Regions from separate parts of the Streptomyces sp. NBC_01750 genome, predicted to be linked through region 1. Evidence: riboswitches for the same ligand, from Rfam matches in the RefSeq annotation. Region 1 holds a riboswitch; each other region holds the start of a gene.
The links. A riboswitch is a leader RNA that binds a small molecule or an ion and turns the genes downstream of it on or off. The one in region 1 is predicted to bind cyclic di-AMP.
Positions count from the first base shown of each region.

Region 2: another riboswitch for cyclic di-AMP. It lies ahead of OG966_RS24850 (C40 family peptidase); the one in region 1 lies ahead of OG966_RS16315 (transglycosylase family protein).
Region 3: another riboswitch for cyclic di-AMP. It lies ahead of OG966_RS34220 (M23 family metallopeptidase); the one in region 1 lies ahead of OG966_RS16315 (transglycosylase family protein).

Region 1 covers NZ_CP109137.1:3,651,948-3,654,143, reverse strand. The annotation lists gene OG966_RS16320 (transglycosylase family protein) at 1-807, shown strand, start outside; cyclic di-AMP (ydaO/yuaA leader) riboswitch at 1,074-1,254, shown strand; gene OG966_RS16315 (transglycosylase family protein) at 1,258-1,944, shown strand.
Region 2 covers NZ_CP109137.1:5,452,720-5,454,915, forward strand. The annotation lists gene OG966_RS24850 (C40 family peptidase) at 4-1,197, opposite strand; cyclic di-AMP (ydaO/yuaA leader) riboswitch at 1,200-1,362, opposite strand; gene pcrA (DNA helicase PcrA) at 1,649-2,196, shown strand, end outside.
Region 3 covers NZ_CP109137.1:7,580,533-7,582,728, forward strand. The annotation lists gene OG966_RS34215 (alpha-galactosidase) at 1-155, shown strand, start outside; cyclic di-AMP (ydaO/yuaA leader) riboswitch at 586-759, shown strand; gene OG966_RS34220 (M23 family metallopeptidase) at 764-1,750, shown strand; gene OG966_RS34225 (SGNH/GDSL hydrolase family protein) at 1,921-2,196, shown strand, end outside.

The DNA of each region.
Region 1 (2,196 bases):
GCCATCCCGCTGCTCGGCGCCGGATCGGCCTCCGCCGCCGATGCCGCCACGTGGGACCGCGTCGCGGAGTGCGAGAGCGGCGGCATGTGGAGTGCCGACCTCGGTAACGGGTTCTACGGCGGTCTGCAGTTCACCCAGGAGACCTGGCAGGACTTCGGCGGGACGGCCTACGCGCCCACCGCCGACCTCGCGAGCCGCTCCCAGCAGATCGCGGTCGCGGAGAAGGTCCTCGACGCGCAGGGTCCCCAGGCGTGGGCCACCTGTTCGCTGATCGCGGGGCTGACCAACGACGGCGCCGCGACCGGCGTCGACCCCGGCGCCCTGCCGTCGCCGGGGCAGAGCGCTCCCTCGCAGTCGGCCACGACCGCGAAGCCCTCCGCCGGGGCCGCCGAGTCCGCCGAGCCGTCCGCGGACCCCTCCGCGCCGGCGACCCCCAAGGCGTCGACCCAGCCGTCCGGGTCGGCGGACCCGGGCGCGGGGCAGGACGCCGGCGCCGACAGCGGCACCGGAAAGCACCGTGGCACTCCGGAGGAGACAGAGCCGGGCAATACGGACAATCAGCGCGAAGACGGCCGCCATGCCTCGCGAGGTGACAGTGCGGCACGTGACGAGGCCGACAAGACCGGCAAGGCGGACGCCGTGCCCGGCGAGTACACCGTCCGCCCCGGCGACAGCCTGTGGGCCATCGCCGACGAGCAGAAGCTGGCCGGTGGCTGGTCCGCGATCTATGAGGCGAACCGGAAGACCGTCGGTATCGATCCGGACCTCATCCACCCCGGCCAGAGCCTCGATCTGGATCTGAGGTAGCGGCAGTTCGCGGATATATGTCCGAGTTTGACCAAGTGAGACATGGGTCTCTTTGTCCCAACTGGTATATCTCGCCCCCCTGATTGGGTCGTTCCGCTTCTCACCTGCGGAAACGAGAGTTCCCTGAGTGGCGGAATGGGCGATTTCTCCCCGATGTTCGTCTTTGAACATCGGGGAGAGCTGTGTCTACGGTCGGAACCGCTCGCCACCGCGGGCACCACTGACCGTCACGCCGAATCCTGCCGCCGGTCGGGGGGAGCAGTCGTTCGCACAGAGCGCCGAAGGCAGGAGCGGGGGACCCAAGGTAAGCGCCGGGCCCGGCCGTTGAGAGCAGTACGCAACGGCCCACGGACCGGCTTGGGGTGAAGTCGCGCCACGACGCGCGGCCGGGCAACTCACTTGGCCCGAACCCGACAGCTCACCTCGCAGGCGTCGGTGAGGAGTCGTTCCATGCTGTTTTCCAGCAAGAGCAAGCACCGCCGCCCGGCCGCTTTGAATCGGACTGCCCGCATCGCCGCGCTCGCCGGTGTCACCGGTGCCGTCGTCGCCGCCCCGCTGATGGGCGCCACCTCGGCCTCCGCCGCGACCGCCTCCGAGTGGGACCAGGTCGCCCAGTGCGAGGCCGGCGGCAACTGGTCCATCAACACCGGCAACGGTTTCTACGGCGGCCTGCAGTTCTCGGCCTCCACCTGGGCCGCGTACGGCGGCACGGCGTACGCCTCCTCCGCCGACCAGGCCTCCAAGTCCCAGCAGATAGCGGTCGCCGAGAAGGTCCTGGCCGGCCAGGGCAAGGGTGCCTGGCCCAACTGCGGCGTCGGCCTGTCCAACACCCCCTTCGACGGCGGCTCCGCCGACTCCGGCACCACGCAGCCCGCCCCGCAGCCCGCCCCGAAGCGCGCCGAGGCCCCCACCACGCGCTCCGAGCGCCCCGCCGCCCCGGTGAAGTCCGCGAAGCCCGCCGCCAAGGGTTTCAAGAAGGGTGACGGCGAGTACAAGGTGAAGGCAGGCGACACCCTGGGCACGATCGCCGAGGCCCAGAAGGTCAAGGGCGGCTGGAAGAAGCTGTTCGACCTCAACAAGGACATCGTCGAGCGCGCCGACGTGATCTTCCCGGGCCAGCAGCTCCACCTGAGCTGACCCCCGGGTCCTGAACGCCCCGGTCCGGCGCGTCTTCCCCCGTACGCGCCGGGCCGGGGCTCTGTCTGTCCCCGGCCGGTACCGGTGGCCGCGGGTCTCTCCGCCGGCCCTCGTGGCGTTACCCGCAGGTAGTTCACGTGCTGTTTGTCCTGCGTCGCGAGTCTTCGCGCCGTTTTTCGTCCCAGCGGGCGGGCAACGGCCGGCCGATGCCGTGGAGCCGGTTAGGCTCATGTCGCAAGGCCAAGAGACCCT
Region 2 (2,196 bases), 1.8 Mb from region 1:
CCGCTATGCCGGACGCACGCTGCCGTAGATCGGCATGTAGTAGATCGACTCCTCGCGGACGTTCGCGCCGGGCTTGGGCGCGTGGATCATCTTGCCGTCGCCGATGTAGATGCCGACGTGGCTGATGTCGTCGTAGAAGAAGACCAGGTCACCCGGGAGCAGATCCTTCGTCGCGACCCGCGTGCCGACCTTCACCTGGTCCCAGGTGGTGCGCGGCAGATCCACGCCGGCCGCCTTCCAGGCGGCCTGGGTCAGTCCCGAGCAGTCGTACGAGCTCGGGCCCGTCGCGCCCCAGACATACGGCTTGCCCAGCTGCGAACGGGCGAACGACAGGACCTTGTCGGCCTTGGCCGCGTACCTGCTGTCGGCGGTGCCGGATCCCGTGCCCGCGCTTGCGCCCGTACCCGTGCCCGGCTGCTGCTCCTGCTCCTGGCGCTTTCGTTCCGCCTCCGCGTCGGCGCGGGCCTGCGCCTCCTCCTTGGCCTTGGCCTCGGCCTTGCGGCGGGCCGCTTCCTCCTTCTCGCGCTCGATCGCCGCGAGCCGCGCCTTCTCCTCGGCGGTGAGCTTCGACAGCAGCGAACGCGCCTCGCTCAGCTTCGCCTGGACTTCCCGCTTGCTGGTGCGCAGCGCCTGCTGGGAGTCCGTGAGCGACTCGAGGCTCTTCGTCGCCTCCGCCCGCTGCTTGGCCGCCGCGGCCCGCTGGGTCTCGTAGTCGTCGATGACGGTGCGCTGACGGTCGGTCATCCGGTCCATCAGCTGGGTCTGGTCGAAGTACGCCTGGGGGCTGTCCGCGAGCAGCAGCGCCGCGGTCGGGGTGACCGCGCCCGTCCGGTACTGCGCGGCCGCGTAGTTGCCCAGGGTGCGCCGGGACTCGTTCAGCTTGTCGGTGCGCTTCGCGGCGTCGTCGAGCAGCTGGTCGACCTCGCGCCGCTTCTCGTCGGTGGATTCCTTGGCCTTGTTGTACTTCTCGGTCGCGCTTCCGGCCTGCCGGTACAGGTCGTCGACCTTCTTCTGCACCTCTTCGACGGAGGGCTTCGGCTCGGCGGGCGCGGCGTTGGCGCTCTGCGTCGACAACAGGGTGACGGAGGCGAGGGCAGCCGTCGTGAACCCGACGGCGGGGGAGTTGGCGCGTAGACCTGCCATTCCGGCAATTCCGGTACGGGCACGCGGTTTGCGATGCGACGCCAAGGCCGGCATCTCCTTCTTCCGTGGACCGCCTACCGGGTTAGCTGTCGGGTTCGGGCGGAACGGAAGATCGCCCTACGGACCGAGAAAGACAGGTCCGATTCACCCCGGTTGTGCATGGTGGGTCCCCGGTTCCGAACTCCCGTGAAGGAAGTCCGAATTCGGCGCAGGCCGCCCGATTCGGCGTGAGTCGCCAGGGGGGTACGGGCCGCCTGATCGAGCACGGTAGCCAACTCGTGTGGCTGCTGTGAAGGTTGATGTTCGATATGTCCGATACATTTTCGTGACCTTGGCGACTGAGTGGGGAGTCGCCCAGGGGCCGGCGCCGTGCGACATCGCAGCGGAGTGGCCCGGTCGCGCTGTGTCGCCGGTGTTGCCGCGAAGTCGCTGCCCAGATCGCCGCCGGAGTCGTATCCCGATGCGGCCGCGGGCTGTCACTGCGGCGGCCTAGACTCGTAGAGCGATGAGCAGCCTCTTTGACGACAGCTTCCTGGCGGACCTCCAGCCCAGCGCGGAGCAGCACCCGCCACCGCCCGAGGACTCGGCCCCGGAGGAGATCCCGGACGATCTCTTCCAGGGTGCGTTCGACGTGCCTCCGGCCCGGGACCCGTACTACCGCGACGGCGCCCCGCGCACCGTCGTGGATCCTGCCGCCCTGCTCGAGGGGCTGAACGAGCAGCAGCGTGCCGCCGTCGTGCACACCGGGTCGCCGCTGCTCATCGTGGCAGGGGCGGGGTCCGGCAAGACCCGGGTGCTGACCCACCGGATCGCACATCTGCTGGGGACCCGCAGTGTGCACCCCGGCCAGATACTGGCGATCACCTTCACCAACAAGGCCGCCGGCGAGATGAAGGAACGCGTCGAGCAGCTCGTCGGCCCGCGCGCCAACGCCATGTGGGTCATGACCTTCCACAGCGCGTGCGTCCGCATCCTGCGCCGGGAGTCCAAGAGGCTCGGCTTCACCTCGTCGTTCTCGATCTACGACGCCGCCGACTCCAAGCGCCTGATGGC
Region 3 (2,196 bases), 3.9 Mb from region 1:
CCAGGCTCAGGCTGCGCGGGCTCGATCCGGCAGCCGTGTACGAGTGCCCGGACTCCGGTGCTGCGCATCGCGGATCCCTGCTGCTGCACCAGGGGCTGCACACCGGACTGAAGGGGGACATGGACGCCACGGTGATCCGGCTCCGGCGCCGCTGAGTGAGCGCGGCCGCTTCGGCCCGGCTGACAGGAGCGGACCCGGCTACAACGCATTCCGGTGGCTGCTCCGGCTCAATCCCCGACGAAATTCCGATGGGCGTGGCATGAATTGGGCAGTAAGGGGGATCGCAGGCTATAAACAGACCATTTCCATTAAATGCCTGTTATGTCCGAATTGGACGATTAGGCATAACGTGCCCCGCCTGTAGGGGAGTGGGGGCGTGGCCCGTGAGCGGGATCATATTCGTGACGGTGCGCGACGGTGCGACGGGGGTTAATTCCGTTGCCTGGGCGGACGGCGAAGATCATCTATTTACGGAGGGTGACGGGAATTTCGCGGCGATATCAGACGGATCATTGGCGGGCGAAAGCGACAGCTTGTCCCGGTCCACCCATTCGTTTACGGTCACGACCAATCCGGACGGACCGCCTAATCCTGCCGCCGTCCGGAATTCCACCCAACAACGTGCGGCAGGAGCGGGGGACCCAGGTAGTACGCCGATTCCGGACTTCCGGACGGCTTGGGGTGAAGTCGCGCAACTGCGCGGCCGGGCATCTCCAGCCCGAACCCGACAGCTCACCACGCCGGCGCCGGAGAGGAATTCGCCATGCCCAAGAAGGGCAAGCACCGCCGCCCCAAGGTCAGCCCGATCACGCGCGGATTCGTCACCGCCGGTACGGGTGGCGCCGCCATCGCACTTCCGCTGATAGGCGCCGCCGGCGCCCACGCGGCGGAAAAGGCCGCTCCGGCCGTGGCCCCGGAAAAGGCTGTGACCGCCGCCGCATCCTCTCCTTTCTCTGCCGGGTCCGCCGCCGCGACCCACGTGGCGCAGAAGAAGGCCTCTCCCACCACGTACTCAGTCGTCCCCGGCGACTATCTGGCCAAGATCGCCGACGAGCACGATGTCCGCGGCGGCTGGAAGAAGCTGTACGCGGACAACCGGGAGCGGGTCGGCGACAACCCGTCGCTGATCCACCCCGGGCTCAAGCTCACCCTCGGCGCGAAGGCGAAGGCTCCGGAGAAGTCGCAGAGCCCGGCAAGCCCGGAGCGGTCCTCCTCGAAGCCGTCCTCCTCGAAGCCGTCCTCGGACTCGGGCTCCTCGGACTCGGGCTCGGCCGTGCAGTCCTCCGCGCCGTCCTCGTCCGGCGACTCGGCGAGCAGCGGCGCCGCCACGCAGACCAGCGCCTCCGGCTTCACCACCCCCGTCGACGGCGCGACCGTCATCACCCCGTACCACCTCGCCGGCGCCATGTGGTCCAGCGGTTACCACACCGGTCTCGACTTCGCGGCATCCTCCGGCACGACCGTCAAGGCAGTCGGCCAGGGCACCGTCGTCTCCGCCGGCTGGGCCGGTGCGTACGGCAACCAGATCGTCATCCAGCAAAGCGATGGCACCTACTCGCAGTACGCCCACCTCTCCTCCCTCGCCGTCTCCTCCGGCCAGAGCGTGAGCGGCGGCCAGCCGATCGGCCTCTCCGGCACCACCGGCAACTCCACCGGCCCGCACCTGCACTTCGAGATCCGCACCGGCCCCAGCTATGGCTCGGACATCGACCCGGTGGCCTACCTGCGCCAGCACGGTGTCTCCATCTGATCCGGCCGATGCGCGTCGTCGCCCTTCCTCCCCTCGTGCCGCCGCCCGCGGCGTGGGGGGAGTCGGCGTATTCCGGGTTGGACGAATCTTGACCGGTGGTCTATATCACCCCTCGTCAACCCCTCCTTACGGTCGCGTAGGTCACATCCGTAAGGGAAAAATGAGGTCTCGTGGCAGACGATTCGAGAACAGAGAACAGTGGCGTATTCGGGTCGTACGCGGCGATCGGTGACAGCTTCACCGAGGGCGTCGGCGACCCGGGCCCCGACGGGATGTACGTCGGCTGGGCGGACCGGTTCGCGGTCCTGCTCGACGACCGGATGCCGGAGCACACCTTCCGGTACGCCAATCTCGCCGTACGCGGCCGTCTCCTTGACCAGATCGTCGAGGAACAGGTCCCGCGGGCGAAGGAACTCGCCCCGGATCTGGTGACCTTCTGCGCAGGC